One region of the Halovibrio sp. HP20-59 genome, then DNA from elsewhere that is predicted to be linked to it. Evidence: riboswitches for the same ligand, from Rfam matches in the RefSeq annotation. Region 1 holds a riboswitch; the other holds the start of a gene.

Region 1 (15,098 bases):
CGTCGGCGTCATCGCGAAGATACTCCATCTGCTCGCGCACGGTAGCGCCTGGTAGCACATCAATGCCCCCTGTGACGATACGACTGACATCGCCACCGGCATGGGTATCCATCAGCTGAATGGTATGCACGTTATTCACTAGCGGCGCTCCTGGCCAGACGGTGTATTTTCAAGCGCAAAAGGCGCGCCGTGGTCGGCCCACTGTGCATCGGGCACAATGACAATTTTACCCAGAAAGTTACTGTCCCGGTTGACAAAATAGCGCTCGGCTACGTGCAGGTCGGAAAGTTTGAAGGCGGCGTGAAGCACCGGCTTTAATTCCCCGCTGCGAATCCAGGCGACAAGCTGCTCAGCCTCTTCGCGGGTGCCGTGGGAAACGCCAAAAATCTGTACTTGATAGAGGTACACGCGGGTCCACATCATTTCGCTGAGGTTGCCACCGCTGGCACCGGCGATTGAAAGCCGCGGATAGCGCTTACGCCCCTGCATATCGACAATCATGGTATCGATAAATAGGTTGGTCATTTCACCGCCAACCAAATCCATGACCGCATCAATCGGCTGGCCGCCGGTCGTTGCCAGCACACGCTCAACAAAAGTGGGCAAGTCACCGCGATCAATCACGGCTTCCGCGCCTAATGCTTTAAGCGCCTCGGCTTTGTCTAGCTTGCTGACCGCATAAGGAATAGCGCCTACAATACGGCACAGCTGGATCAATGCAGTGCCAACGCCGCCGCTGGCGCCGCTCACCAGCACGCGTTCACCAGCACGGACGTTGGCGGCGGTCATCATATGATAAGCGGTTTGATACGAACACATACCCATTGAGGCCAGCTCTGCGTCGTGCAGCTCTGGGTTGGGTACCGCGTGGAATTGATCTGCGGGGACGGCGATAAACTCAGCAAACCCCCCATCGGCCCCATGGCCGTAGTAATCGGGGGTTAGGTTAATATCGCGGCGCTCATCGGCGTAGATATTAAAATCGAGCAGCCCTCGCTGACCAATGCGCTCAGCATCAACGCCCTCGCCGACCGCCACGATGCGGCCAGCCACGTCGGCGCCTTGGATACGCGGAAAGGTCAACGTTGGCGTGCCGCCCATGGCGAACGAGGTCACATCACCTTTATCCTTGGTGGGGTATAGCCCCTCTCGGGCCTTGCGGTCGGTGTTATTCTTCGCCGTGGCGGTTACCTGCACCAGAACTTCCCCAGCCTTAGGCTGGGGGGTTGGCACATCCTGATGATATTCCAGCTTGTCTATATCACCATGCCCGGTTAATAGCATGGCGGACATCGTCGTTGGTAACGTGTGTGCAGATTCAACCATAGCATGACTCCCTGATAGTACGTGTTGGCTATAGCTTGAAGATAACAAACTCTCACCGAGTCTCAAGCCTTATCCATCACGATGGCAGCAGCGCTTTGGCGTTACATAAACAACAGCCGAATCGTTAACTAAACACAGGAACGCCAATCAATAGCATGTGTAGGTAGAAGGCAAAAATCACATACGCCACCAAGCCTAATAATACCGTGGCAATGGTTGCCATCTTGGAGGTGTTGACCGGTGCTGGCGGTGAAAGACGGTCGCGCTTTTTAGCCGTTTTAAAGGCCAGGATCGCCCAAACCAGAAAGGCAACGAAAAAGATGATATCGCCCAGGCGCCCGTTGACGAGCAGGTGAGCAAACGCCCAGATTTTAACTGCCAGCATCATTGGGTGGCCTAGTTTGGCCTTAATGGCATTGCCCGGGACATAGGCCGCTACCAACATAATGAAGGCAGGCACCATCAGCAGCGCCACTGCATGGCGTAAGCCCATGGGCGGAAACCAAACCACAATAGGATCGAGGCGCATCTGCCCGTAACCATAAATCGCAATGGCGAGGCCAACGACAGACACTGCCGAATAGGCGATTTTCCAGTTGGTCTTACCAAATTTGGCAATCTGCTGCTGACGCCAGTTTTCAGCAAAAATACGCACGGAATGGCTGCCTAAAAAAATCAGCAGGCCAATAATCATAATGGTCATGGAAGTACTCCCAGGTAATACGCTAGTGACGGCTTTAAGCCTTATAGTCTTGGTCGCTGCAGAGGATGCCACAGACAGCCGCCAACCACATATTAATGCGTCAACTTTTCGCTCACCTAAAAGCTCAACATGCCGACAAAAGGGGCGCTAGCCTAGTTACTTGACGCTAAAACCAGTGCTTGCGCCTGAAAAGTAAAATCAATAGTCCACCGATTCCAAGCATCACGCCCCAGACAAAAAAGTAACCATACTCGTAGCGCAATTCGGGCATATTGTCGAAATTCATGCCATAAATACCGGCAATAAAGGTCAGTGGCACAAAAATCGCGGTGATCACCGTAAGTACACGCATGGTGATGTTTAACTGGTGGGAAGAAATAGAGATATAGCCGTCGACTAAGTCGCCGCAAATATCGTAGTACATTTGGGTCAGGGTGTAGAGCCGTTCAAAACGTTCGGCCACATCGTTAATCGCGTGCAGGGTTTCACTTGCTTCACGGGGCAGATGTTCATAGTCGTAGGCCGTCAGCTCTTGAGTGATCCCTTTGTGATAACTAAAGATACGGCGCATTTTGACCAATCGAGAACGGTAGCTGATGATCTTGCGCATCAAAACATCATTACCGTTTTCTAACAGCTCATCTTCGAGATCACTTAGCTCCGTTTCAAACTCAAGCAGGCTGTCGATATAGAAGCCTGCGGATATATACATCACCCTCAGCGCCACGTGCTCCGGGTGATGTGCTAAAAGCGTTTTGCCGTGGTCGTTGAAAAGGCGCTCAATACTTAACGCCTCCCCGGGATGAAGGGTAATTAGAAACCTCTCGCCGACAAAGAAGCACAGCTGCTGAGGCTGGTAGTTCAGCTTTGCATCGAATGACGAGATGCCGCGATAAATAATCAGCGTGTGGTTATCAAACTCTTCTATTTTCGGCGGGTGGCGCTCTTTGTGTGCGTCCTGGATCGACATCGGATGCAACTCAAAAGCCCCTAAAATAGTCCGTTCGCGCTCTTGAGTCTCGCCCTGCATATCGATCCAGATATGGCTATCGGGTGTGGCTTGCCACATTGCGAACAGGTCTTCATCACCTTCGTGAACCGCCCCATCAGGGGTGGTCAAAAGCGTTCTAATCATGTTCATCCTTGAGACTGGGTACATCGGGAGCAGTACTATCGGCAGGGCGTGCCATGCTTACCTGGGCCTTGCCTAAATGTTTAGCTTCGTACATGGCTACATCAGCGCGTTTAAGTAGCTCTTGAGCGGTTTCCCCAGCGCTAGGTGAATAGAGAGCGACACCTATACTGGTGCTTACCCTCAGGTTTATCTCGCCCATCGCGACCGGCTTTTCTGTTACATCCACGAGGGACTGAGCCAACGGTTGAACAGCGTCGGAGGCGACGCTTTCTAATAAAACCACGAACTCATCCCCCGCCCAGCGGGCGACATAATCGGTTTCGCGGACGGCCGATTTCAATCGCTTAGCAATCTCACGCAACAACGTATCGCCGGTGGCATGCCCGTGCTGATCATTAATCGCCTTAAACCCGTCTAAATCCATAAACAGCACGGCAAGGTTTTTTTGCGAGCGGCGCGCACGTGCCATCGCTTCAGTCATGCGTTCATTCAGGGCGCGCCGGTTGGGCAGCTGGGTTAATACATCTTCACGGGCTTCCTGGTCGCGAAGCCGCTCCAACTGCTGACGCTCGGTAATATCGTGGATAAACAAACTGCGCCGCTGTTGGCCATCAATGCGCAACGATTTTATGCGGATTTCTACCGGCAGTTGACTACCGTCGTGGCGTTGGGCGGTGGAAATCAACGGCGCTTGTTCGTCGCTGGCGGGTAACCCTTGTGGAAACATTAGCTGAGTGATCGGCCTTGCCAGCGCTCGTTTGCGTGACCAACCGAACATCATTTCCGCTGCGCGGTTCCAGTCCAAAACCACGTCTTGTGTATCCAGGCTAATATAAGCGTCGTAGGCCGATTCGATGACCAGATTGAGCTCGCTAGTACGCCGCTCTATTTGGCTTTCCATACTTTCATGAAACGCTTTCAGCGCTTGCTGCGTGGCCTGCTTGGTCTTCTTCTCAAATACCAGCCGTTCACGTAGGTGAATTTCATCGGTGACGATAGCCGTTAGGTCTTGCATAACCGCTAACTCATCTTGTTGTAGCGTACGCGGTTTAGTGTCGATGGCACACAGCGCCCCAAGCGGCAAGCCTTGGGAAGAGAGCAGTGGAAAACCAACGTAAAAGCGAATGCCTTCCCGAGCGGTCACGAACGGGTTATTAGCAAAACGTTCGTCCGCCGTGGCGTCTTCGACGATGAGAGGTTCAGCTTGCATAATGGTATGCGCACAGAAAGCCACATCTCTTGACGTCTCGCGCGTCTCGACACCGATGCTCGACTTAAGCCACTGCCGATCAGCGTCAATCAACGATACCGTTGCAATGGGTACGTTGAGCAGTTTCGTCACCAGCCGGGTAACACGGTCAAAGACGGGCTCATGAGGTGTATCAAGCAGTTCAAGCTCATGCAGAATTGCCAAGCGCGCATCTTCATCAGGTGTTATAGGGTAAGCCATTTTGATATCACCCATCATGGTAGGCGTTTACCCACCATCATAACGCGATTGGCGCCTTCCTGCTTATGGTTGTCTACTTTCTAATCACCCCTGCGAGTACCACGCTAACCACGGTGGAAGCCACCAGCGCCCCCAGAAACGGCCCTAAGGTCGGCACACTGCCTGGAAAACTAGCCGCCAAGAAGCCCGCCACAAGGCTGCCTTGGCTAATCCAGCCAGGTAAAACGGCCCCGATTAGCCCGGCAATTCCGCCCCCTACTGCGGCAAAGGGTGTCATTCGTTGCCACAGGCCCAGCAGCACGGGGACCACAATAGCAGCACACAGTAAGTCGGCGATTAAAAACAGCCGCAGTACGGATAACCCCTGCAAGGCAATGATAACCACTGGAATCATCAAGGCGATGGTAATCCAGCGGGCAGCCACTAATGAGACGCCGCGTTGCTCGCTGCGGGCCACTACCAGGGAAGCAATACCGTTCTGTAGTGTATCGACGCTGGAGGCCACCAAGGTAACGGCGAGTACCAGCGCCGGTAACGATAGCCAAGCGGGTGCCTCAGACAGTAGCGCAAAAAACGGTATTGGCGGCTCACCTAGTGCGACGCCACTCATTGCCGCCAAGGTGCCCAAGCTGCCAATTATCATCACGACGACAACGGTCATGCCTCCGCCTAACCAGGCGCCACGCCCCAGGCTTTGATCATCCTGGGCAGCCCAAACGCGTTGCCAATAACCCTGGTGGAACAAGTTGGCCGCCGTGACCGCAATGACGAGCGTTAGCGCCACACTGAGCGCGTTTGTTACGGGCACTGAAGGCAGCGTCGCCCCGTCTGGGATTGCGGGCAACCGCCATAACGCGACGCTGCCCACCGCCAACAGTAGCGCTAGCAAAAGCCAAGCCTGCCAGCGGTCGGTAGCCAGGCTGGCGCGCAGCCCGCCCACTGCCGTATAAATAAGCGTGGTTAGTGCCACGCCGATAATCACTAGCGCAGGCGGCACGTCAGAAAGTAACCCGGTGATCGCCCCGATGGCCGTTAGCTCTGCGGCCAAAAAACAAGCCATATAGCCAACAGAGACCAAGGTTACCCAGTGCCTTACCCCCCTGCCGTAGCAAGCTTCGGCGAACTCAGCGATGCTTCGGCCTTCGGGTAACACCCGGCGGATTTTAGGCCCGTAAAGGCCTAATACGATAAATGGCAAAGCCGACCCTACGGCATAACCCGCCAGTGCTAAAGGCCCTACAAAAGCACCAATTTCAGGGGGCGCAAACAAAATCCAGGCGCCCATACCAGAGGCAAGAAAGGAGAGTCCAAGGGTCGAGGATGTTTGCGAATTGCGTGCCGTGACATAGTCATCAACCGGGCCATCCACCCAGCGAGCACGTAAACCTAAATAAGCAAAACAGCATAGCGCCGCGCCCAGCACGGCTGATGTCAGGTAAAGCATGTCGCACTTCCTCCGCCGGTACGAACCGGATCAGGTTCCAGGGTCTGCGCGCTGCGCATTCTCAGCCTTTTCCAACAAAGGCTCCCCTGGCGACAGTGAATTTAAGTAAGTATCTCAACGCTATCTTCAATTAAAAGCGCACGTTAGTAAAGTTTAAACGCTGTTCACAATAGGTCAGCTAGATTAAAAACGCATTAAAAAATAATCACATAACCGCTGGGTGTGATGACGATGAATTACCTCATTAAAACGGTTTAGCTAACGCATAGTAAAACGCGAGCATAAGAAACTTTTCATCCGCTGCTCTGCCCGCCATACTGCGTTAGCGATCTATCATAAAAGCAGCGCGTCAATCCGCATAAGCAGCTCGTTTAAAGGGACACCGTCATGATTCATAACGAAGCCAAGGAACACACCGTTGGTCGGCTAAACGAACTATTTGCCGACCCCTACCGCGCGTTCGACAACGAGACGGATGAGCGTCAGCTGCATATTCGCATTATGCTGCATATGCTATTGGCCCGCCCGATGCAACGCGGGCAGGTAACCCTGCGGGTTATCCACGGCTGGGAAAATGGCGGCTATGAGCCGGAAGACCTTCAGCACATCGACTATCCGCTTAATAACGTGGACGATTTCAAGCGCGCGGTCAAAGACTTTGAATATGCCTCCAAGCACAATACCGCTCTACCGACCGACACCACCGCCGTTCTTGACGATCCGCTAGCCGAGGCGATTGCAAATGCCGAAACCTTGGGCCAACGCCTTCCCCGAGACATTCGCAGCACGCCGGCTCACTGGCAAACTTTCGAGGGCGGACTGGCTCTCTACACTCTGTTTAAAATGTACCATCGCTTGGTGTATAGCGAAGACGACGCCTACCGGAGCACGCAGTGCCTGACATCACACGGCTTGCGTGAAATACACGAGTTTCACCTTGAAGAGGGAGAGTTCGCGCTACTGGTCCCACCCGCTTCAAGCTTTATGGATGAGTCTTACCTGCTTGTATTACACGAAAGCCAGCTTGACCCAATCGAGCAGTTACTCGAAGAAAGCCTGCCACTATTCGACAATTTTTAAGCCACCGGAAAGGCCGCTAGTCATTATCGTTTTCGCCCACGTGGTGCTGACTTTGGTGCTGCGTCGCCGCCATCGGCACGGCGTCATCATTGACGAAATAGGTCGCACTCAGCATAGCGTGGATGGCGGCAAAGCCAATCTGCAACTCATCGATAAATGCATGCAGCTTACTGGGCGAATGGGCAAGCGCTTGAATATCGGCATCTACCACGTCGGCTCGCACCAAGGAGACAGTCGCCACCGGCCGGTCCTGGCGAGGTAAGAGCGTCAGCTCGTAGCCGAGTGTTTCAAGGCTGCAGGCGATCGAGCGCGGCAGATTGGGGTCTTGCAACAAAAAGCGCAGCACATCCGGCCCGCGCACGCGCAGACGCACCTGCTGGCGATACATTTGATAAGCGGTAATCGATTTAAGCACACTCATCCACTGCAGATTCTCAAACGGCAGCAGCTCTTCTGGGTTTTGCGGCAACAAGCTGGCAGAGCGCACATCAACAATCCGCGTGGTCATATCGGCCCGTTCCAACTGGCGCCCCAGCTCAATAAAAGTGCGCGCCGGACCATGGCTCAAGGTGCCTTCAATGAGCCCGGTCAGCGTTTGGCAGCCACGTATGACGTTTTTAAGAAAGCTATCCCGCCGCCGCGGACTAACACCGTTTTCGACGTGATCTGACACATTTAAATATAGCTGGTTAATTTCCTCCCAAATCTCCCGCGGAACCACGTCTCGGGTGGTTCTCAAATTTTCCCGAGCGCTAGCCAGTGCTGAAATAATCGAAATATCGTTGTCGGCATCAGCGCATAAAAAGTGCACCACACTACGTTCATCAAAGTCTGTATGGCGGGCAGTGAAGGCCTCCCGGCTGCCGGTCATCTCAATCAGTGGCGCCCAGCCCAGCGGCAGGCGCCCGGGTAAATCGAGCATTAGGTGACTATTGACGCTCAATAGGCGTGCGGTATCTTCTGCGCGCTCGATATAACGCGCCATCCAATAGAGGTTTTCTGCAACGCGTGACAGCATGGCGTTAGGCTCCTTTCACCGCGGCCGCTGCCGCTTTATCGTCGGTTTCTACAATCCAGGTGTCTTTACTGCCACCGCCTTGAGAAGAGTTGACCACCAGCGAGCCCTCAATTAGCGCCACCCGGGTAAGGCCACCGGTGGTCACGTGGATTTCAGGCCCTGAGAGAATAAACGGGCGTAAATCCACATGGCGAGGCTGCGCTAAACCATCGGAAAGAGTTGGCGTCGTCGACAGTGCCAGGGTGGGCTGGGCCATGTAATTGCGCGGGTTCGCCTCGATCAAACGGGCAAACTCTTCACGGGTTTCTTTAGTTGAGCGCGGCCCAATCAGCATACCGTACCCCCCTGACTCGTTGGCGGGCTTCACCACCAACTCCTCAAGATGGTCGAGCACATAGCGGCGGTCTTCCTCAAACATGCACAAATAGCTGGGCACGTTGGGCAACAGCGGCTCCTGATCGAGATAGTAGCGAATAAGCGCGGGCACAAAGGCATAGACGACTTTGTCATCCGCTACGCCAGCGCCCGGGGCATTAGCCAGCGCCACATTGCCTGCCCGCCAAGCGCGCATTAGCCCCGCCACCCCTAGCATTGATTTAGGGTTAAAGGCTTCCGGGTCCAAAAACTCGTCGTCCACACGACGGTAAATCACATCGACCCGGCGGCGCCCTTCTACGGTGCGCATATACACCACGTCATCGTCATCAACGACTAGGTCGCTGCCCTGTACCAGTTCCACGCCCATTTGCTGAGCGAGGTAGGCATGCTCAAAGTAGGCGGAGTTATAAATACCAGGGGTCAGTACCACCACCTGCGGATCATCCCCAGGTCGCGGCGACATGGCCGCCAGCATGTCGTAAAGATTGGCTACGTAGTCGTCCACGGGCAGAATTTTGCCTGAGGCAAACAGCTCCGGCAGCACCCGCTTAGTGACGTTACGGTTTTCAAGCATGTAAGAAACGCCGGAAGGAATACGCAAGTTATCTTCCAGCACATAGAGCGTACCGTCGCCATCGCGCACTAAATCCGAGCCACAAACATGCGCCCACACGCCGTGAGGTGGGTTAATACCAACACACTGGGGGCGGAAGTTAACCGATTGCGCCAGCACTTCTGCTGGCAGCACTTTGTCCTTAATCACTTTTTGATCATGGTAAAGATCATCGATAAATAAATTTAGCGCCTGCACGCGCTGTTTAAGGCCCGCCTCAGTTTTGCGCCACTCACTGGCAGGAATAATCCGCGGCACGATATCAAAGGGCCAAGCCCGGTCGATCATGGACCCTTCAGAATAAACGGTGAAGGTAATACCCATGGTACGAATAGCAATCTCGGCGGCGTTTTTTCGCTCTGCCAACTCTTCAGCGCTAAACCTTGCCAACATATTGCACAGTTCACCCGCTGACGCGCGCGGCTGACCGGGTGCCACCATCAGCTCATCGTAATAGTCACTACACGCATAGTTATTCCAATTTACTTGGCTCATGGGCGCTCTCCTGGCGCTGGGGTAAAAGCAGCAACATCCTCAATGTTCAGTGTAGGTCTGCCGCTTGCAAAACATTCAAACAATTTAGAGCAATATACGTACCAGCTTTGGCGTTATTTCAACGATTGCTTACCCAAACGTTACTTATTAGCAATCTCAAGCACAAAATAGTGTCTTATTGCACCGCTTTAGCGCACACAAGAAGCTTTAATTTGGTGCATTAACGCATTTACACTTTTGTTAAACGTCTTAGGTCAGATACCAGCTGCAAAAAAGTAAAAGTGGAACGATACTTGCGGAGCATTCGGTTATTCCCTAACGCAACCGACTATCCGGTTGATAACGGTTCCTTTGAGGGTGGCCCATGACCATTCGCGTTGCCTTGCATCATCGCACGACTTACCACTTTGACCGCCCGGTGCGCCTTTCGCCGCATGTGATTCGCCTACGCCCGGCGCCTCACTGTCGCACGCATATTGAGGCTTACTCGCTCAAACTCTCCGGCGATGACCATTTTATTAATTGGCAACAGGATCCATTCGGCAACTTTAATGCCCGCGTCGTCTTTCCCGAACCGCGACAAGCGCTAACCATTGCCGTTGAGTTAATTGCCTCAATGACGGTCATTAATCCCTTTGATTTCTTTTTAGATGAGGTAGCCCAAACGGCTCCGTTTGCCTACCCAGCGTTGTTGCGCCAAGAATTAAGCTTCTATCTGGAAATCACTGAAGCCGGACCGCGGCTGATGGCGTGGCTTGAAGCCGTTCCGCGCGAACCCACCACGACCGTCGATTTTTTGGTCGCGCTTAACCAGCGCCTGCAGGACGACATCGGCTACTTGGTGCGTTTAGAACCCGGCGTGCAAAGCTGCGAAGAAACGCTGATGCTTGCCAGCGGCTCCTGCCGCGACAGTGCCTGGCTGCTGGTGCAGATTTTTCGTCACCTGGGGCTCGCCGCACGCTTTGTGTCGGGCTACTTGATTCAACTCAAGTCAGACGTCAAAGCCCTGGATGGCCCCAGCGGTAGCGATGAAGATTTCACCGACCTACACGCCTGGACCGAAGTGTTCCTGCCTGGGGCCGGCTGGGTAGGCCTGGACCCAACCTCAGGCCTGTTCGCTGGCGAAGGCCATATTCCATTGGCCGCCACCCCTACCATCGGCAGCGCGGCCGCGATTACTGGATCTTCCGAAAAGTGTGAGGTCAGCTTTGATGTCACCATGGAAGTCGAGCGCATCCACGAAGACCCGCGAACCACCAAGCCGTATAGCGACGTGCAGTGGCAGCGAATCGGTGCGCTAGGCGACCAGGTTGACACTGAACTTAACCAGCAGGACGTACGCCTGACCATGGGCGGCAAGCCAACCTTTGTGTCGGTCGACGACATGGAAAGCCCACAGTGGAATACTCACGCACTAGGCGAACACAAGCGCGAACGCGCGGAGGCGCTAATGACTCGCCTTCAGGCGGCCTTCGCACCCGGCTGTATGATTCAGCAGCAGCAAGGAAAATGGTACCCCGGTGAACCGCTGCCGCGTTGGGTGCTGGCCTGCTACTGGCGTAAAGACGGCGTACCGCTATGGCGGGACCCAACGTTGCTCGCCTTCATGGCCGAGGCTCCCAAGGTAGCCGCAGACGACGCAATCGCTCAGCGTTTTACCGCAGCGCTAAGCGAGCGCCTGAGCGTGGACGAGCGCTACTGGATCCCGGCCTATGAAGATAGCGATTATTATCGTTGGCAAGAGCAGTCGCTGCCGATCAACGTTGACCCACGTAACGCCAGTATCACAGACAGTGCTGAACGTCAGCGGCTAGCACGGCTATTGCAGCAGGGCCTGGACGCAGTGGTCGGCTATGCCCTGCCCCTGCGCCATTCGCCTAGCCAAGCCCACCGCTGGGAAACTAGCCGCTGGCCGTTCAAGCGTCACCATCTTTTCTTAGTACCCGGCGACTCGCCCATGGGGCTGCGCCTGCCGCTCTCTGCTTTATCATGGGCTGACTTGGAACAAGCGCCTGCGGAAAGTGACCACCACAACGGTATTATTCGTACCAGCCTATGCGTGGAGTCACGCGATGGCCGTTTGCATATTTTCCTGCCGCCGCTGACCCGTCTGGAGCACTACCTCGCTCTGATCAACAGCGTGGAAGAATGCGCCTGCGAGCTCGCTTGTCCGGTCATTATTGAAGGCTACGCACCGCCTCAGGACCCATGCTTGGAAAACGTAATGATAACGCCCGAGGCCGGTGTGATCACTGTCGATATGATGCCGGCAGCGAGTTGGCAAACGCTGGTGGCGCAGACCGAACGCCTCTATACCGATGCATGGGCGGCGCGTCTGGGCACCGAAAAATTCATGCTCGATGGGCGTCATACGGGGACAGGCGGCGGTCACCCTGTCACCCTGGGCGGTATCACCCCAGATGACTCACCGTTTTTACGCCGCCCGGACCTGCTCGCAAGCTTAGTGACTTACTGGCAGCACCACCCGAGCCTGTCTTACCTGTTTGCAGGTTTATTTATTGGCCCTTCCAGCAAAGCCCCACGGGTGGATGAAGCCCGCCACGAGGCCCTTTACGAGTTGGAGGTCGCCCTGCAGCAGATACCCGCAGACGACCTGAACCAGCCTTGGCTAGTGGATCAACTGCTGCGCCCTCTGCTCACCGACTTAACCGGTAACAGCCAGCGCGCCGAGCTATGTATCGACAAACTCTACCCGCCGGATAGCAGCGACAAGCAGTTGGGCCTGTTAACACTATGCGGCTTTGAAATGCCGCCGCATGCCCGCATGGGGCTGATGCAGATGCTGCTGGTCCGCGCCCTGGTAGCACGCTGCTGGAAAACGCCTTACCGGGCCAAGCCAGTGCGTTGGGGCAGTGCGCTGCAGGATCGCTGGATGCTTCCCCACTACCTGTGGAGTGACCTTGACGACGTGCTGAGTGACTTGCGCCACCACGGTTTCGATTTTGACCTGGAGTGGTTTGCCCCTTTCCTGGCGTTTCGCTTCCCGCTGCACGGACGCTTGCATACCCCCATGCTGGATATTGAGCTGCGCCAAGCAATCGAACCCTGGCATGTCGTGGGTGAAGAAGCGGTCGCTGGGGGTACTGCCCGCTACGTCGACACCTCAGTGGAGCGCCTGGAAGTCAAAGTCAACGGTATGAGCGGTGACCGTTACGTGGTTACCTGCAACGGTCGCCGGGTACCGCTTTCCGCGACGGGTAGAACCGGTGAAGCGGTAGCCGGGGTGCGCTATCGTGCCTGGCAGCCACCATCAGCGCTGCACACGCAAACTCCCATTCACGCACCGCTGGTGTTTGATGTTATCGACACTTGGAACCAACGCTCAGTTGCGGGCTGTACTTACCATGTGGCGCACTCCACGGGTCGCAATTTCGACACCTTCCCGGTCAATGCGTTTGAAGCCGAAGCACGCCGACTGGGGCGTTTTAGTGACAGTGGACACAGCCATGGCCACCAAGTTCCCAAGCTGGAAACCCCCAGCCTGGAGCTACCACAAACGCTAGACCTGCGCTGGACGCCAAGCTAATGCTTTTATCTTAGCGGCCAGTGCAGGATAATCAGCCTCTTTACCTCCCAGGATTACAAGGATAATGACGGCCCCTGTCTCTACCTCACTTCTCGCGCCCGTTAAACGCGGACTCGTTGAGGATTACTTGAATCAGCTAGGCAAGGGACAGCCCAGCAAGTTTGACGCCATGCTCGATGGTCAAGGGCAGCTACGCCCGGGTTGGCAGAGCTTACTCGGCTGCTTGGAGGCCCTGGGTCCGCAAGGCCGCCATCAACAGCATGAAGAAATCCAACGACTGCTAGACGAAAACGGCGTTATTTTTAATCGACACGACGACACCCAAGGGCGTTCGTGGCGACTTGACCCGCTGCCGTGGGTAATTGATGAAGCGCAGTGGCAAACGTTAGCGGCGGGCTTAATCCAGCGCAGCCGGTTAATGAGCGCCCTTTATGACGACCTTTACGGGCCCAAAACGCTGTTTGCGGCGGGGCTATTACCGACTCAAGCGCTGCTTGCATCGCCGCATTTACTGTTGCCCTGCCATCAGTCACTGCCCGATCAGCGTTCCGCGATCAACTTCCATGCGGTGGACGTTATTCAAGACGCGCAAGGCCAGTGGCGAGTCATCGCAGACCGGCTGCAGGCGCCGTCAGGCACGGGCTTTGCGCTTGAAAACCGCATCCTGATGGCCCGCGCACTGCCCGATATGTACCGCAATGCGCCATTGAAGCGGTTAGCCGGTTTTCTTGACCGGCACCACCGCACGCTCATCGCAATGGCCTATCACCATCGGGATAATCCCACGATTATTCTGCTGACCCCAGGGCCGTCTAGCCCACGCTATTTTGAGCATGCCTACTTGGCCAATTATCTCAATATTGCGCTGGTGGAAGGTCAGGATCTCGTCGTCCGCGACACCCAAGTATGGCTGCGCACATTGGGCGGTTTAAAGCCAGTGGATGTCGTATTGCGCCACTGCGACGACGCCTATTGCGACCCGCTGGAGCTGCGCGGCGATTCACAGTTAGGCGTGCCTGGAATGCTGCAAGCCATGCGCGCAGGCAAGGTTGCCTTGTCTAACGCTTTGGGTGTGGGCATTTTGGAAGCCCCCGTGCTTGCCGACTACCTACCTGCGCTATGCGAGCACCTCCTGGGCGAGCCGTTGCGGCTAGCCAATGCTGACGCCACCACGGTACCCGCCACTGCGCCGATGTTTGATAGCCACCTACAGCGCTTAGCGCCCACCTCTTTAAACCTACGCTGTTTTATCACCCGCACATCGGATAGCGTCAGTGGAAAGCGCAGCGCCGACGGTGACTATCAAGTCATGCCGGGCGGTTTAGCGTGGGTCGGCAAGCCTGGGTCGCCGTCGTTAAGCAGCACCATCGTCAAGGATGTCTGGGTGACGGCGGCCACGCCCCAGCCCCATGTTAGCCAGCTACGCCAGGCCCGTGGCCCTGTGGTCGCTACCCGCGACGGCACAGACCTGCCAAGCCGGGTGGCTGAAAGCCTATTTTGGCTAGGTCGCTACGGCGAACGCCTGGACACTCGCGCACGACTATTGCGTGAAGCGCTGCTGAGACTGATGGAGTATGACCAGGACGACATTGCCGACCAATTGCTGGATGAGCTACTGCTGGCGTTGGACATCACCACACCCAATGAAAACACCGAACAGCGCCTGCAGGCGCCGCTGATTGGCTTTGAACAGAAGCGCGCTGCGCTACTGGCGCAATTCGATGATGTCGACCCGCAGGCGCTGCGGCCACTGTTCGCCCAGCTAATGCGCAATGCTCGCAGCGTGCGCGACCACCTAGGCGACGACTCCTGGCGCGTCGCGCACCAGTTAGGCGAGCAAATAGCCACTCTTAATACCCACTTAGGCACCAGTGCAGCACGGCGCGCCTGCGAAGGGCTATCGGCCCAG
Region 2 (15,098 bases), on a different contig from region 1:
TCTGAGTGAACTGTGGGCGCGTTTGCGCTTCGTGCTCCTCGCCATCGTGGTGTACCGTATTGGTGCCCACATTCCCGTTCCCGGTATCAATCCTGACCAGCTTGCTGCCTTGTTTAGGGAGCAACAGGGCACCATTTTGGGCATGTTTAACATGTTCTCGGGTGGCGCCCTGGAGCGTATGAGTGTCCTCGCCCTGGGTATTATGCCCTATATTTCGGCGTCGATTATCATGCAGCTCATGACTGCGGTCTCCCCTCATCTTGAACAACTCAAGAAAGAGGGTGAGGCTGGCCGCCGCAAGATTAGCCAGTACACCCGCTATGGCACGGTGATACTGGCGTTTGTCCAGGCTACCGGCATGTCTGTCGGCCTGGCTAGCCAAGGCATCGCGTACACAGCTGACTTTAGCTTCTACTTCACCGCCGTGATCACGTTTGTGTCGGGCGCGGTGTTTATGATGTGGTTAGGTGAGCAGATTACCGAGAAGGGCATCGGCAACGGTATTTCGCTGCTGATCTTTGCCGGTATTGTTGCGGGACTGCCCAGTGCCGTGGGTCAAGCCTTCGAGCTTGCCCGTAATGAAGGGGCCTGGAATGTTCTGCCGCTGTTAGCGCTGTCTGTGTTAGGTATTGCGACTGTCGCCTTTGTCGTTTTCATTGAGCGTGGTCAACGCCGCCTCAAGGTTAACTACCCTCGGCGACAAGTGGGCAATAAGATGTATGCAGGGCAAAGTAGCTACCTGCCTTTGAAGGTTAATATGGCCGGCGTTATTCCGGCGATTTTTGCCTCCAGCATTCTGCTCTTTCCGGCCTCTATTGGTCAGTGGGTTGGTGCTGGCGAAGGTATGGAGTGGTTGCAGCGTGCATCTCAGGCATTAGGCCCAGGTCAACCGCTTTACATCTTGCTTTTCGCGGCGGCAGTGGTATTCTTCTGCTTCTTTTACACAGCGCTGGTCTTCAACCCCAAGGATGTGGCTGACAATCTTAAAAAGTCAGGCGCTTTCCTGCCGGGCATTCGCCCCGGCGAGCAGACCGCTCGCTATATCGACAAGGTCATGACACGTTTGACTTTGTTCGGTGCCTTGTATATCACTGCGGTTTCCTTGATGCCCCAGTTCTTGATTGTGGCGTGGAACGTGCCGTTTTTCTTCGGCGGTACCTCGTTGTTAATCGTAGTCGTGGTCATCATGGACTTCATGGCCCAGGTGCAGTCGCATCTCATGTCGCATCAATATGACTCAGTGATGAAGAAGTCCAACCTGAAAGGCTACGGTAGCGGCGGTATCATGCGCTGAGGCGCCGTCCACCCCTATTAAGTTAGTGAGGGCGCGCCGCGAGCCGGTTTTTGGAGAAAGATCGATGAAAGTTCGAGCTTCCGTAAAGAAAATGTGCCGTAACTGCAAGATCATTCGTCGCAATGGCGCTGTCCGCGTCATCTGCAGCGAGCCACGGCACAAACAGCGCCAGGGTTAATACCTGGGTTGTATTAAGCGGGTGCCAGCATGCCCCTTGCCTTAGGGCACTCAAAGGGGTATGCTGTTGCGCCTTTTATAGATGAATAAACGAGCAAGCCGCTCAAATTTCGGAGTAAGCTGATGGCCCGTATTGCAGGCGTCAATATCCCGGACAACAAGCATGCGGCGATCTCGCTGACCTACATCTTCGGGATTGGCCGTACCCGTGCTGAGCACATCTGTGTCGCAGCCGGTATTGCCATGAATGCCAAGATCCAGGATCTGTCTGCTGAAGAAGTCGACACCCTGCGTTCTGAAGTTGGCAAGTACACCGTAGAAGGCGACCTTCGTCGTGATGTCACGCTTAACATTAAGCGTCTCATGGACTTAGGTTGCTACCGTGGTCTGCGTCATCGTCGTAGTCTTCCGCTGCGTGGTCAGCGGACTAAGACTAATGCGCGCACCCGTAAGGGCCCGCGTAAGCCGATCCGCAAATAATACGCAGGCTCTTTAATAGAGGGCCGGCGTAACGACAGGAATAGACATCAACATGGCTAACCCGCGTAGTAACCGTAAAAAGGTTAAAAAGCAGGTAGTGGATGCGATTGCGCATATCCATGCCTCTTTTAACAACACGATCGTGACGATCACAGACCGCCAGGGCAACGCTCTTTCATGGGCGACTGCCGGTGGTTCGGGTTTTCGTGGTTCTCGCAAGAGCACCCCGTTCGCTGCTCAAGTGGCAAGTGAACGTGCAGCAACTGCTGCAGCCGAGTATGGTGTGAAAAACGTAGATGTACTGGTCAAAGGCCCAGGTCCCGGTCGTGAATCCGCCGTGCGCGCACTGAACGCCGCCGGCTTCCGCGTGCAAAGCATCGTAGACGCGACGCCCATTCCCCATAATGGCTGCCGTCCGCCGAAGAAACGCCGCGTTTAAGGAGACAGATTCATGGCCCGTTATATTGGACCGAAGTGCAAATTGTCTCGTCGTGAAGGCACCGACCTCTTTTTAAAGAGTGGTGTGACTCCCTTCGAGAAAAAGTGTAAATCCGAGCAGATCCCGGGTGTACACGGCCAGCGTCGTCAGCGTCTTTCAGACTACGGCTTGCAGCTTCGCGAGAAGCAAAAAGTACGTCGCATGTATGGCGTACTCGAAAAACAGTTCCGTAACTACTACAAAGAAGCCGCTCGCCTGAAAGGCGCGACCGGTGAGGTATTGTTGCAGTTGCTTGAATCCCGACTGGATAACGTCGTCTACCGCATGGGCTTCGGCTCGACTCGCTCTGAAGCGCGTCAGCTGGTCAGTCACAAGGCGATTTCCGTGAACGGCCGCACCGTTAACGTAGCTTCTTACCAAGTGAAGCCAGGTGACGTTGTTTCCATTCGCGAAAAGGCGAAGAACCAAGCACGTATTCAAAGCGCGTTGTCCATTGCGGCCAACCGTGGCGATATCGCTTGGATCGAAATCGACGCCAAGAAGATGGAAGGCACTTTCAAGGCTCTGCCTGAACGCGGTGACCTGTCTGCCGACATCAACGAAAATCTGATCGTCGAGCTGTACTCCAAGTAAGCAGTTTCCTGTTTCTTGTCGACCTGGCGCCGTTTATTGCCAGCGCCAGGTCGTAACAGAGTACCAAGTATCCGTTTGGCAGCCTGAAAGGTGTTCATATGCAGCGTTCAGTGACAGAGTTTCTTCGTCCCCGCGATATCAAGGTCGAAGAAATCAGCGCACATCATGCCAAAATCGTTCTCGAACCGTTCGAGCGTGGTTTCGGTCACACCCTGGGGAATGCACTGCGTCGCATTCTGCTTTCGTCTATGCCCGGCTGTGCCGTGGTAGAGGCTGAAATCGCCGGTGTCGAGCATGAGTACAGTGCCCTCGAAGGGGTGCAGGAAGATGTTATTGAAATCCTCCTGAACTTGAAAGATGTTGCGATTAAAATGCACAGCCGCGATGAGGCGGTGCTCACGCTGAACAAGCAGGGCCCAGCCGTCGTCACCGCTGGCGACATTGCGCTTGATCACAGCGTCGAAATCGTTAACCCGGACCACATCATTGCGCACGTCAATGAAGGTGCCGAGCTGAAGATTCAGCTTAAGGTAGCGCTGGGTCGTGGCTACGAACCGGCTGACGCTCGCGGCTCTGATGAAGAGACACGTGCTATTGGCCGCCTGCAGCTGGATGCCACCTTCAGCCCTGTCCGCCGTGTTTCCTATTCGGTTGAAGCCGCTCGTGTTGAGCAGCGCACCGACCTCGATAAGTTAATTATCGATTTGGAAACCGACGGTACCCTGGATCCGGAAGAGGCTATCCGTCGCAGTGCGACCATCCTGCAAGAGCAGCTGGCCGCCTTCGTCGACCTGGAAGCTGATAAAGAACAGGAAGTCGAAGAGGAAGAGGATCATGTCGATCCAATTCTATTGCGCCCCGTAGACGATCTTGAGTTGACTGTTCGCAGCGCGAACTGCTTAAAAGCCGAGAATATTTATTACATCGGTGATCTTATCCAGCGCACAGAAGTTGAGCTGTTGAAGACACCGAACCTCGGTAAAAAATCTTTGAATGAAATCAAAGATGTATTGGCAGCTCGCGGCTTGTCCCTCGGCATGCGGCTGGAACATTGGCCACCGGCAAGCCTGAAGGACGACAAGGCCTCCGCGTGAGCGTCGACTTGAGTCCCAGTTTGGTAAGGAATTACAACCATGCGTCATCGTAAGAGTGGTCGTCATCTGAATCGCACCAGCTCGCATCGTCAGGCCATGTTCAAGAACATGTCTGTCTCGCTGGTCGAACATGAAGTCATTAAGACAACCCTGCCCAAAGCCAAGGAGCTGCGTCGCGTTATCGAGCCGCTGATCACCTTGTCTAAGCAGGATAGCGTTGCAAACCGTCGTTTGGCGTTTGCCCGTACGCGCTCTAAAGAAGCCGTCGGCAAATTGTTCAACGAACTAGGTCCGCGTTATGCCGAGCGTCCGGGCGGTTATGTCCGTATTCTCAAGTGCGGTTTCCGCACCGGCGACAACGCACCTATGGCGTTCGTTGAGCTAGTTGACCGTCCGATCGTTGAAGACGCCGCCGCAGAAGAGTAATGCTCTGCGCTAAGCGTGTTTAGCAGCGAATGAAAACCGACCCTTTTGGGTCGGTTTTTTTATACGCGCATTTATCCTCTCTATTTCTCCGCTTAATGGCGTATTTATCACCTATACTCGGCTTATTATTAAACGTAGTGAGCGTTGCTATTGCTGCCTGGGGAAAGCCTTGCGTTGTGCCTTGAGTGTGGCATGGTAGTTAAACAGTGAATCGCGGTACTAGCGCATTGATAACAAGCAAGGGGCAGGTATGTATGCGAGGTTAACAAGCGCCGCTGGAGCGCCTTCGGTATGGTCATTGAGTATGGCTGTGCTACTGATGTTGGCAATGATCACTAGCGCTCAAGCTGGCAACCCGCGTTACGCGGGGGTCGTGGTGGATTTGGATAATGGCGAAGTGCTGTATGCGGAGAATATCGATAGCCAGCGCTATCCCGCCTCGCTGACTAAAATGATGACTCTGTATCTGACCTTTGAAGCGTTGGAAGACGGTACGCTGCGTTTAGACCAACCCTTGCCTGTCTCCCCCTATGCGGCTGCCAAGCCTGCGGTAAAGCTGTGGCTGGCTGCCGGTAGCTCTATCCCGGTGGATACCGCTATCCGCGCGCTTGCCGTTCGCTCGGCCAATGACGTTGCCGCCGTGGTTGCCGAAGCACTGGGTGGCAGTGAAGCGCAGTTTGCCCAAATAATGACCAGCAAAGCGCGCGAGCTGGGCATGCATGCCACCACCTTTCGTAATGCTTCTGGCTTGCCAGATAACGGTCAGATCACCACCGCCCGGGATATGCTGACGCTCTCGGTTCGCGTCATGCAGGACTTTCCCCAGTATTACCACTATTTCGGCCTGCAAGAGTTTAGCTACCGGGGTACCCGGCATACTAGCCACAATCGTTTGGTGCGTGACTACCCAGGCGCTGACGGCCTAAAAACAGGTTTTATTCGCGCCTCTGGCTTTAATGTCGCCACGACCGCTGTGCGTGGTAATCGCCGTTTGGTGGGTGTCGTGATGGGCGGGTTCTCATCCCAGTCCCGGGACAAGCACATGGCCAATCTGCTCGACCGTAGTTTTCTACGCGCGTCGTTGCGTGACCAGCAAAGCTGGATGGCTGACACGAGCTTCTCACGCGAGTTTATGGCCTTTGCGCCGCCTGCTCAGCCAGTGCAAGCCAATCCAGCCACACGGCAGCCGTTACTGGCAGTCGTCGAAACGGCTGCTGCTTCCCCGCCCAGTGTGGACCTAGAAGCCCAGCTAGCCGATATAGCGACGATTCAGCGACCGGCAGCAACACCCGCCGCGTCGCAACCAGATCCGTTGAGAGCGTTTATTGAACGAGAACGTCAGCTAGCCGCCAATGAAACGGTCGGCGGCTGGGGCGTGCAAGTGGGTGCTTTCAGCCAGGAAGCACAGGCCCGTCAGCTGGCTCAGCAAGCGGCGCAACGAATCGCACAGAACTTAAGAGGACGCGTGGCCGTCGATACGGTCGACGGCCAAAGCCCAGTTTATCGTGCCCGTTTAATGGCGTTAGACGAGCAGCGCGCTCATCAAGCATGTCGCGCGCTGCATTCCCAAGGGATGGACTGCATGGTGGTGAACGCCAGCTTATAAATAAGGTGGTCTGCCGCTACCACCCCGCCAATGGCTAATTGGCGGGGTTTTTCTTTTTTGGCACTTTATATTGACCAGTGAACAGGGAGATCGCGGTGACAACCTCGCTAAAAGGCATGCTCTGTATGTGCATGGGCGTCTTATTTCTCGCCTCAGGCGACGCCGTTTCCAAGTGGCTGGGGGAAACGCATTCGCCGCTGCAGATTATCTTTTTCCGTGCGCTGGTTTCGTTGCCGCTAATCGCCTTACTCGCCTACTTTGCCGGCGGTTTGGGTAAACTGCGGACTAAACGCCCCCGTGTACATCTACTGCGTGGCTTGATTTATACCGCCACGATGGTTTGCTTTGTATGGGGCTTAACGCTGCTACCTTTGGCGGAGGCCACGGCGATCGCTTTTGTGGCGCCGCTTTTTGTGACCCTGCTCTCGGTGCCATTGTTGGGCGAGCGGATTGATCCACCGGTGCTGATCGCCTCCTTCGTAGGGTTTGCGGGGGTGCTGATTGTGGTGCGCCCGGGTAGCGATGCGTTTCAATTGGGCGCCGTGGTATTGGTAGGCGCAGCGCTATTTTATGCGCTGATGATGATTACCGCTCGGCGCTATGGCGCCCGCGAACACCTGTGGGCGATGCTGTTTTACATGACATCTGTGCCCTTGGTGGTGACCGCGCTAACGCTGCCCTGGGTATGGCAAACGCCCCAGCCGTGGCATTGGCTGGGGTTTTTCGCCTCTGGCGTGTTGGGCGTGGCGGCCACCGCCTTTATCACCCTGGCTTTTCGCTTTGCCCCTGCGGCCATCGCCGCGCCGTTCGATTACACCGCCATGCTCTGGGCGGTGCTACTGGGCTGGTGGTTCTGGGGCGAAATGCCGGATATCTGGGTCTGGGTAGGCAGTGCCTTGATAATGGGCAGCGGCTTGGCGGTGGCGTATCACGACCGAAGAACTACCCTTAAACGCCGTCCCTCAGCTTAACAGAGGTCACTTTACCGTTACTTTTTGATCTGGGTCATCGAAGCGATCAGCTGATCAAGACAGCGCGTTTGGCAGGGTTATAATCCAGCCCTTTCAGCGCAGCCTGCTGCGTGCCATCGCTCTGATTACGGTGACTGTCTATGCAAGCGCCTGAACTGCTTTCCCCTGCCGGTACCTTTAAGAACATGCGTTACGCGTTTGCCTATGGGGCTGATGCGGTTTACGCGGGGCAGCCGCGCTACTCTCTTCGGGTGCGCAACAATGATTTTAAAATTGATAACTTACATCGTGGTATTGAGTACGCCCATGCCCGAGGTAAGCAGTTTTACGTTGCCTCCAACATTGCCCCGCACAACAGTAAGCTGAAAACCTACCTTCAGGATATGCAGCCGGTGATTGAGGCGGGGCCCGATGCGCTGATTATGTCAGACCCCGGTTTGATTATGATGGTGCGCGAGCGCTGGCCGGAGCAAGCGATTCATCTCTCGGTGCAATCGAATGTCGTCAACTGGGCCGCCGCTCAGTTCTGGCAGCGGCAAGGTATTAGCCGCATTATTTTGTCCCGCGAACTATCCCTTGAGGAAATCGGCGAAATACGCGAGCAGTGTCCAGGATTAGAGATTGAAACCTTTGTCCATGGCGCATTGTGTATCGCCTATTCCGGGCGCTGCCTGCTATCGGGATATTTCAATCACAGAGATCCTAACCAGGGCACCTGCACTAATGCGTGCCGCTGGAAATACAACACCATTGCGGCAACTCATGATGACACGGGCGATTTAACACCCACCCATGACGCTGGCCCTGCAGCGGTTGCCAATCAGGATGAGCGTTCGGCGCTGATTGAAGATGTGTCCCGGCCAGGTAAGCTGATGCCCGTGCATGAAGATGAGCATGGCACCTACATCATGAACTCCAAGGACCTGCGAGCGGTGCAGCACGTGGCGCGACTGACGCAAATGGGTGTGGCATCGCTAAAGATCGAAGGGCGCACCAAATCCCATTATTACGTCGCGCGTACAGCGCAAGTCTACCGGCAAGCCATAGATGACGCCGTTGCTGGGCGTCCCTTCAATAAAGGGTTAATGGATGAGCTGGAGAATCTGGCCAACAGAGGGTACACCGAAGGCTTCTATCAACGGCATGTGCATGGTGAATTCCAAAGCTATGAACAGGGTAATTCCATCGGCGTTCACCAACAATTCGTCGGTGAAGTCCTGGGTTTCGATCCGGCTCGTGGCAGGTTGGAGGTCGAGGTTAAAAACCGTTTCGAAGTGGGGGATGGCATGGAGCTTATGCTGCCAAGTGGCAATCACCGCTTCGTGCTTGACCATATCGAGAACTTACGAGGTGAAGCGCAAAGCGCAGCACCTGGCTCGGGGCATCGCGTGCGTATCCCCGTCCCCAATGTCAGCATTACTCCTGAACAGCTTGAGTTTGCGCTGATAATGCGTGATCTCGCGCCTTCCAAAGCAGCACAACCTGAATCGTTAGGGGTAGCGATCAGCTAAACGCATAAACATCCATTGCTAGCACACCGTGCTCTACGCTGTGGTGCAGCTGTTTTGCGTCGCCTCCTGCCCCCATAGCCACCAGCAATGGCTGGAAGTGTTCAGGGGTCGGGTGGTTCTCCTGCGCATAGGGTGCGCGCTCCCAGCTAAGCAGCGCTTCACGATCATTGTCGATAAGGCGCTCGCTTACCCAAGTGGCAAATGCACCTACCCAGGCGGGCATAGGGCTCTCCAGGGGCATGATTTCATACAGGTTATGGGTCAGACTGCCCGAGCCGATAACCAAAATCCCTTCTTCGCGCAGTGCCGACAGGTGCTCGCCCAGTGTGGTCAGCTCCGCATTGCTCCAGCGTACCGGAAGCGATAACGAGACAACCGGCACATTGGCGTCAGGAAACATCAGTGAAAGGGGCACCCAGGCGCCGTGATCCAGGCCGCGTTCTACCCGCTCGGCCCCCAGTAACACGGCCAGCCGTTCGGCCAGTTCCGGTTTCCCAGGGGCGGGATACTGGCACTCGAAAAGCGCCCGTGGGAAACCGCCAAAATCGTGAATGGTTTCCGGCTTGGCGCTGGTGCTGACTTTGAGCGCTAAGCTCTCCCAATGCGCTGAGACCACTACCACCGCCTTGGGCGCAAGCTGCCTGCCCAGTTCACGTAGAAAGGCATGAGCCGGGGTTTTATTGAGGGCCAGCATGGGCGAACCATGGGAAATAAACAGGCTAGGTAACATGAGTGAGTATCCTCAGCAGCATTGCCAACGCTGGCGGTAAGCAAGCGCTGGCAATAGGGTTAGGCGATAGTGTTAGGTGTTAGGCGAATCGGTTACTTAGCACCCAGCGGCCGCTGCCCAGGCCCGCTTGCACGATTAACGCCAGCGTCCAGAACACCGGGAACTCCCAACCGCCGCCGGTATTTGAGAACATCCAGCCGTTGCCAAGATGCACCCACGCAGCGCCAAGCAGTACCGGCACCAGTGCCAGGCTCACCCAGCGGGTATACACACCCAGAATCAGGGCGGCCCCACCGCCTACTTCGGCAGCAATGGTCAAGTAAGCCAGGAACCCTGACAAACCCAGTGATTCAAAATAGCCAACGGTGCCCGGTAGGGTAAACACAAACACCTTGAGTAAACCGTGGGCAAGGGCCATCACACCCAGTGAAACGCGCAGTAGCGAGATGGCATGGGGCTGTAAAGAGGGGGTGGAGTGAGTCTGCGTTGTCATCGTAGTAGCTTCCATCGAGTGGTTGATAAAGCTACTTTACAGTCGGATCAGCGTGAGATAATCAGTGGGTTTTGCACATCACTGTTGCGTAATGGGCGACAATCCAATGTGTTGCTCCCAAACCGGCGGATCGCCCCACGCTTCGGTGAGCAGGTCGATGAAGCGCTCAACCTTGGCGGGCAGGTAGCGCCGGGCGGGGTAGAGCGCATGAACATCGAGCCGCACCGTTGGCTCATTGGTCAAGATGGGCACTAAACGCCCGTTGGCGATACTCTCTGTGACCAGAAAACTGGGTTGCTGAGCGATGCCGAGGCCCGCTTCCGCGGCGTGGGTGAGTACATCGCCGTTATTGCTTTCCAGTGGGCCATTGACCGTCAATGACTGCGTGGCAATCTTCCAGTCAGCGCTCTGTTGGCCGCTGCGGTAACGCAGGCAGCGGTGCTCGGCAAGGGCTTTAACGCTGCTGGGTTCACCGTGGGCGGCAAGATACGCCGGCGAGGCACAGAACAGCAGGCGGCAACGGGTCAGGCGTCGCGCCACCAGGCTGGAGTCGGGCAGGCTGCCGATACGGATCGCTACGTCATACCCTTCCTCCAACAGGTCGACGCGGCGGTCGTTCAAATCCAGGCGCACCTCTAGCGCCGGGTGGGTATGCATAAACTGGGCGACGAGCGGCGCTAGGTAGCGGGTACCAAAACTCATCGGCCCGTTTACGCGCAGCCGCCCGCGCACATCGCTGGTACCTTGGCCCACTTCGGCGGCGGCTTCTTCAAGCACTTGCAGTACCCCTTGGGCGCGGATCAGGTAGCGCTCTCCGGCCTCAGTGAGATGTAGCCGTCGCGTGGTGCGCTGGATCAGTCGCGCACCCAATGTCTCTTCCAGTGCCATGACCTGGCGGGAGACGCGAGTGCGGGAAATATCCAGCGCTTCGGCGGCGCGGGTATAGCTACCCAGCTCGGCTACCCGCACAAAAGCCACGATATGCTCTAACTGATTCATGACACCGAAGCAGCTTGGAAAACCGGAAAAGCGCGCGCTGCCTGGTAAGGGTCGGGCTGACCACAAATAGCCGATATCACCGCTAAACCATTCGCTCCTGCCCGCTGTACGCTAATCGCATGATCCGCTTTCAGGCCGCCAATGGCAACGCTGGGCAGCGGGCACGCTTTAACCAATGCCGCCAGGCCGTCAAAGCCGATGGGCTGGGCGTGGTCCTGTTTGCTCACGGTGGCAAACACCGGGCCAAGCCCGACATAGTCGAGCAGCTCAATTGGCGCTGCTTGCAGCTGTTCCAGGGTATTAATCGACAGGCCAATAATTGCCCCTTGTCCCATGACGTTGCGGGCTTCTTCGGCCAGGGTGTCGCTTTGGCCGACATGCAGACCGTCGGCTTGGCTTGCTAATGCCACCTTCAAGCGATCATTAATAATCAGCGGCACGCCGGTACCCGCCAAAACCGCTTTCAACCGCTTGGCCTGGGCTATCATCTGTTCATCGCTGGCGTGCTTATCGCGCAGCTGGACGATGGTGACACCGCCTTTCACCGCGGCCTCAACCGTCTGCTCTAAGCCAACACGGCGGCATAGCGTGGCGTCGGTGACCAGATAAAGCGAGAGATCAAACGGCATGAGTCGTCTCCAACTGCGCATGATGGCTAAGGTCATCCGGGCTAAGCTGATAAAGCGCATCAAGTAGTGCCACTTGAAAGCTGCCCGGCCCCTGGGCATGGTTACCTGCTCGTTGCCCCGCCACGGCAAAACAGGCCAGGGCCGCGGCGCTTGCGCCCAGGGGCGCTGCATGATTGGCTGCCACAAAAGCCGCCACCAGCGCACTAAGGCCACAGCCTAGAGTGGTTACGCGGGGCATCAGAGGGTGGCCACCCGTTAGTCGGTAGTGATGAGTGCCATCGGTTACCCAGTCGCTTTCACCCGTCATCGCTACAATGCAGCCGTGCTTTTTTGAAAGCGTGATGGCCGCCTCTACAGCTTGCTCGGTGGCAGCTGTTGAATCAGGACCACGGCCCTGGCTAGTTAGCCCGTCAAGGGTAAGAATTTCTGACGCATTGCCACGAATCACGGTTGGTTTAGCAGCCAGCAGCTTCGCGCATAGCGTTTGGCGGTAACGCGTGGCCCCGACGGCGACGGGGTCCAACACCCAAGGGATAGCGTGCTGATTGGCGGTTGCCGTGGCGGTCAGGATGGCATCGGCCCAATGGGGCGAAATGGTTCCAATGTTAACGGAGAGAGCCCCAGAAAGAGCGGTAAACTCGGCAACTTCTTCTTGGGCATGCAGCATGGCGGGGGAAGCGCCAATCGCCAACAGCAAATTGGCAGTGCTGTTCATCGCGACATAGTTGGTTATGCAGTGGACAAGCGGAGTATCTGCACGCAGCGCTTTAAGGTAATCGCCAAGCGGGGATAGAGTCATAACGTCCTCCCGGCAGGGAGGTGGTGGGCGGCACCATGACTCCCTACGCCGGTTTGATCCGGTTCAGGTTCAAAGGGTGCTTCTCAGCCCAACGTGAGTAGGGCGCCCCTGTCGTGTTGCTACTATCCTTGGCAAAGCGAGTGCTGTAAAGCCTTGATAGAACCTGGTGCTTAACGAAAGGAGATGCGCGTACCGTAAGTCAACATTTCGTCTGGCGTTATAGCTTTACCCGCTACGCCAATCATCTCGTCGCCGCACTGATCGGCAAATGTAAGCACCCCATGGGTGAGGCCCAGCCGCCCTAGGGTATCGCGTATTTCCCCCGTACCCGTGAACGTATACACGCGACCCTTTTCGTCGCTCAGGTCCGAAACGCCATTGGCATGGTGAAAGCGTACTTTATAGATACCGTCCATCGACTCCACTTCTACAATCGGTGAAAAACCATTGTGAAGGGCATGAGACAACTGCTTAAGCGTCAAATGGTCGCCGAGAGTCATATCAATCGCAGGCATGGGAAACTCCTAGAGGACGCCCCAACGAGGCATCCGTAATCTTTGTATGAAATCCGATACAATATAAAAGGCTTTGAGTTTCAGTGTAGGGGTTTTGTTAAAGATTTCCAAATAACTTTTACCTTTTAGCGTAGTGCATCCAGGGCGTGCTGCTGCAGCTTTTCGAGCGGTATGATTTCCAAGGTCTTTTCATGGGTGCCTGATAAAATGACCGGTGGCGCTAAGCCAACCTGAGCCGCTTCTTGCCAGCGGCGGGCACATAAACACCAGCGGTCACCCGGCTGTAAGCCTGCAAAGCCAAATTCAGGGCGGGGCGTTACCAAGTCATTGCCTTGCGCTCTAGAGAAGGCCAGAAATTCTTCGGTGACCAACGCACAAACGGAGTGGACGCCAAGGTCATTGGCGCCAACACGGCAAAAACCATCGCGATAAAACCCTGTCTTAGGCGAATGACAGCAAGGCGTTAACGGCTCCCCCAACACATTACGATCACGTTGCATAAGGCCTCCTCAACAGTTAGGGCTAGAATTATCGCTTCTGAGCCCTCATGGTAAATAGTTGTCAGTACGGTATGCGACGTTGGCGGTTGCCGAGTAGGCTAACCCGCACTGATGCTTATAAATTGTATCGGTTTTGTCAAAAAAATAGATGAAGTTAATGTCGTCGATTATTTAAAGGAGAGCCACATGAGTTTTCAAGGTGAGCAGCATCCTGGCGCCGTCGCCTCGCCGCCCGAGACCCAAGGGTTTCGTTTAAACCACACCATGTTGCGGGTGAAAGACCCCGAGCGAGCGCTCGCATTCTACTCAGAAGTGTTGGGTATGCAGGTGATGCGGCGGCTGGATTTTGAAGAGATGCAGTTCTCGCTCTACTTCCTGGCCAACCTTGAGCCTAGCGACAGCGTGCCGGAAGATGCCCCAGCACGAACCGCCTGGACCTTTAGCCAGAAAGGGTTGCTGGAGCTGACCCATAACTGGGGCACCGAAAACAAGGACGACTTTGCCTACCATGATGGCAATGCCGAACCCCAGGGCTTTGGGCATATCTGCTTTAATGTGCCGGACTTGGCGGCGGCCCAGGCGTGGTTCGATGCGCACGACGTCACCTTCGTTAAGCGTGCCGACCAAGGGAAAATGCAGGACGTTATCTTCATTAAAGACCCGGACGGCTACTGGATTGAAGTAATTCAAGCTGACTTGATGGTAGGAAAGAGCGACTAATGAGGCAAGCCAATGGCTGAGCTACTGTTCCGGTTGCGTCATGTGACCGACGAAGAAGCCATGGAGGTGCGCGACTTGTTGGCTGCGCAAGGCTTTGATACCTATGAAACCCAGGCGGGTTTTTTCCGCCTGGGGGTTGATGCTATCTGGCTGCGCGACCCGCATCAGCATGATGCCGCTATCGCCGCCTTAAACGCCTATCAAGCTGACCGCCTCGAACGTGCCCAGCGCGAGCATCAGGCAGCGGTCGAACGGGGTGAGCAAATGACGCTTTGGAAACGCTTGTCCGCTCACCCAATGCAAGTCGTGCTAGTCCTGCTTGCGGTAGGCCTTATCGTAGCCCTCACGGTATTGCCGTTTCTCGGCTTATCGCGCAGCTAAGCCGCAGGCAAGTGGCCGCGTTTGAGATACATCATGACACCATTATCACCGGCGGTTAACGCCGGTGCCGACCCGCTTGGGTAACGGCACCAGGTGCCTGATGTGTAACTCTGCTCGCTATCGCTCAACGACCCTTCCAGAATCAAAAATTCCAGACCGCCCAGCAGCGTGGGGTAAGCAATAGACGTGCCCGATGCCCAGCACTCTAGGCTGATGCGCTCCTGTTTAAAGGTATGCAGCATTTTGTAGGCAATGCGTGGGCGCCGGTCCGGCTGCCAGGGAAGTCGGTGGGCCGGTACCGCCAACTGCAGCGTGTCGTTAGGGTCGAACTGGTGCAGTTTGACAAAGATCAGCGCGCCTTCATCGCCAATTTGCGGCGTATGGCCGGTGCCGATAGGGTTGCGTAGATAACTGCCTGCAGGATAGCGGCCATGCTCATCGGCGAAAACGCCTTCTAGCACCAAAATTTCCTCGCCGCCGCCGTGGCAATGCCGCTCAAACTGCGTATTGGGTGCATAGCGGACAAGGCTGGTCGCGCGGGCAACTTCATCACCAATGCGGTCAAACATCATACGTTCTACGCCCGCACTGGGGGAGCTGGTCCACTGATACTGTTCTGGGGTAACGCAGGCAAAGTGGCTAAAATCGGCGTTTAGACGCATTAGAAAGGGCTCTTCGCAGTGACGGTTAGGAAAGGGGAG

What was found. A riboswitch is a leader RNA that binds a small molecule or an ion and turns the genes downstream of it on or off. The one in region 1 is predicted to bind thiamine pyrophosphate.
Region 2: another riboswitch for thiamine pyrophosphate. It lies ahead of thiM (hydroxyethylthiazole kinase); the one in region 1 lies ahead of RZA33_RS02040 (sodium:solute symporter).

The regions. Positions count from the first base shown of each region.
Region 1 is NZ_JAWJUW020000001.1:427,076-442,173, reverse strand. Features, by position in the region: gene RZA33_RS02065 (proline racemase family protein) at 1-139, opposite strand, end outside; gene RZA33_RS02060 (zinc-binding dehydrogenase) at 139-1,326, opposite strand; gene RZA33_RS02055 (NnrU family protein) at 1,451-2,029, opposite strand; gene corA (magnesium/cobalt transporter CorA) at 2,196-3,164, opposite strand; gene RZA33_RS02045 (diguanylate cyclase domain-containing protein) at 3,157-4,614, opposite strand; gene RZA33_RS02040 (sodium:solute symporter) at 4,688-6,058, opposite strand; TPP riboswitch at 6,048-6,156, opposite strand; gene RZA33_RS02035 (hypothetical protein) at 6,446-7,138, shown strand; gene RZA33_RS02030 (alpha-E domain-containing protein) at 7,155-8,156, opposite strand; gene RZA33_RS02025 (circularly permuted type 2 ATP-grasp protein) at 8,161-9,642, opposite strand; gene RZA33_RS02020 (transglutaminase family protein) at 10,007-13,189, shown strand; gene RZA33_RS02015 (circularly permuted type 2 ATP-grasp protein) at 13,254-15,098, shown strand, end outside.
Region 2 is NZ_JAWJUW020000012.1:117,415-132,512, forward strand. Features, by position in the region: gene secY (preprotein translocase subunit SecY) at 1-1,294, shown strand, start outside; gene rpmJ (50S ribosomal protein L36) at 1,359-1,472, shown strand; gene rpsM (30S ribosomal protein S13) at 1,595-1,951, shown strand; gene rpsK (30S ribosomal protein S11) at 2,004-2,390, shown strand; gene rpsD (30S ribosomal protein S4) at 2,403-3,023, shown strand; gene RZA33_RS14125 (DNA-directed RNA polymerase subunit alpha) at 3,122-4,117, shown strand; gene rplQ (50S ribosomal protein L17) at 4,157-4,543, shown strand; gene RZA33_RS14135 (D-alanyl-D-alanine carboxypeptidase family protein) at 4,848-6,149, shown strand; gene RZA33_RS14140 (DMT family transporter) at 6,245-7,120, shown strand; gene yegQ (tRNA 5-hydroxyuridine modification protein YegQ) at 7,261-8,631, shown strand; gene RZA33_RS14150 (class III extradiol ring-cleavage dioxygenase) at 8,624-9,361, opposite strand; gene RZA33_RS14155 (DoxX family protein) at 9,441-9,869, opposite strand; gene RZA33_RS14160 (LysR family transcriptional regulator) at 9,933-10,853, opposite strand; gene thiE (thiamine phosphate synthase) at 10,850-11,482, opposite strand; gene thiM (hydroxyethylthiazole kinase) at 11,472-12,281, opposite strand; TPP riboswitch at 12,305-12,401, opposite strand; gene RZA33_RS14175 (hypothetical protein) at 12,452-12,796, opposite strand; gene RZA33_RS14180 (DUF2237 domain-containing protein) at 12,922-13,296, opposite strand; gene gloA (lactoylglutathione lyase) at 13,483-14,016, shown strand; gene RZA33_RS14190 (DUF6164 family protein) at 14,029-14,397, shown strand; gene RZA33_RS14195 (cupin domain-containing protein) at 14,394-15,059, opposite strand.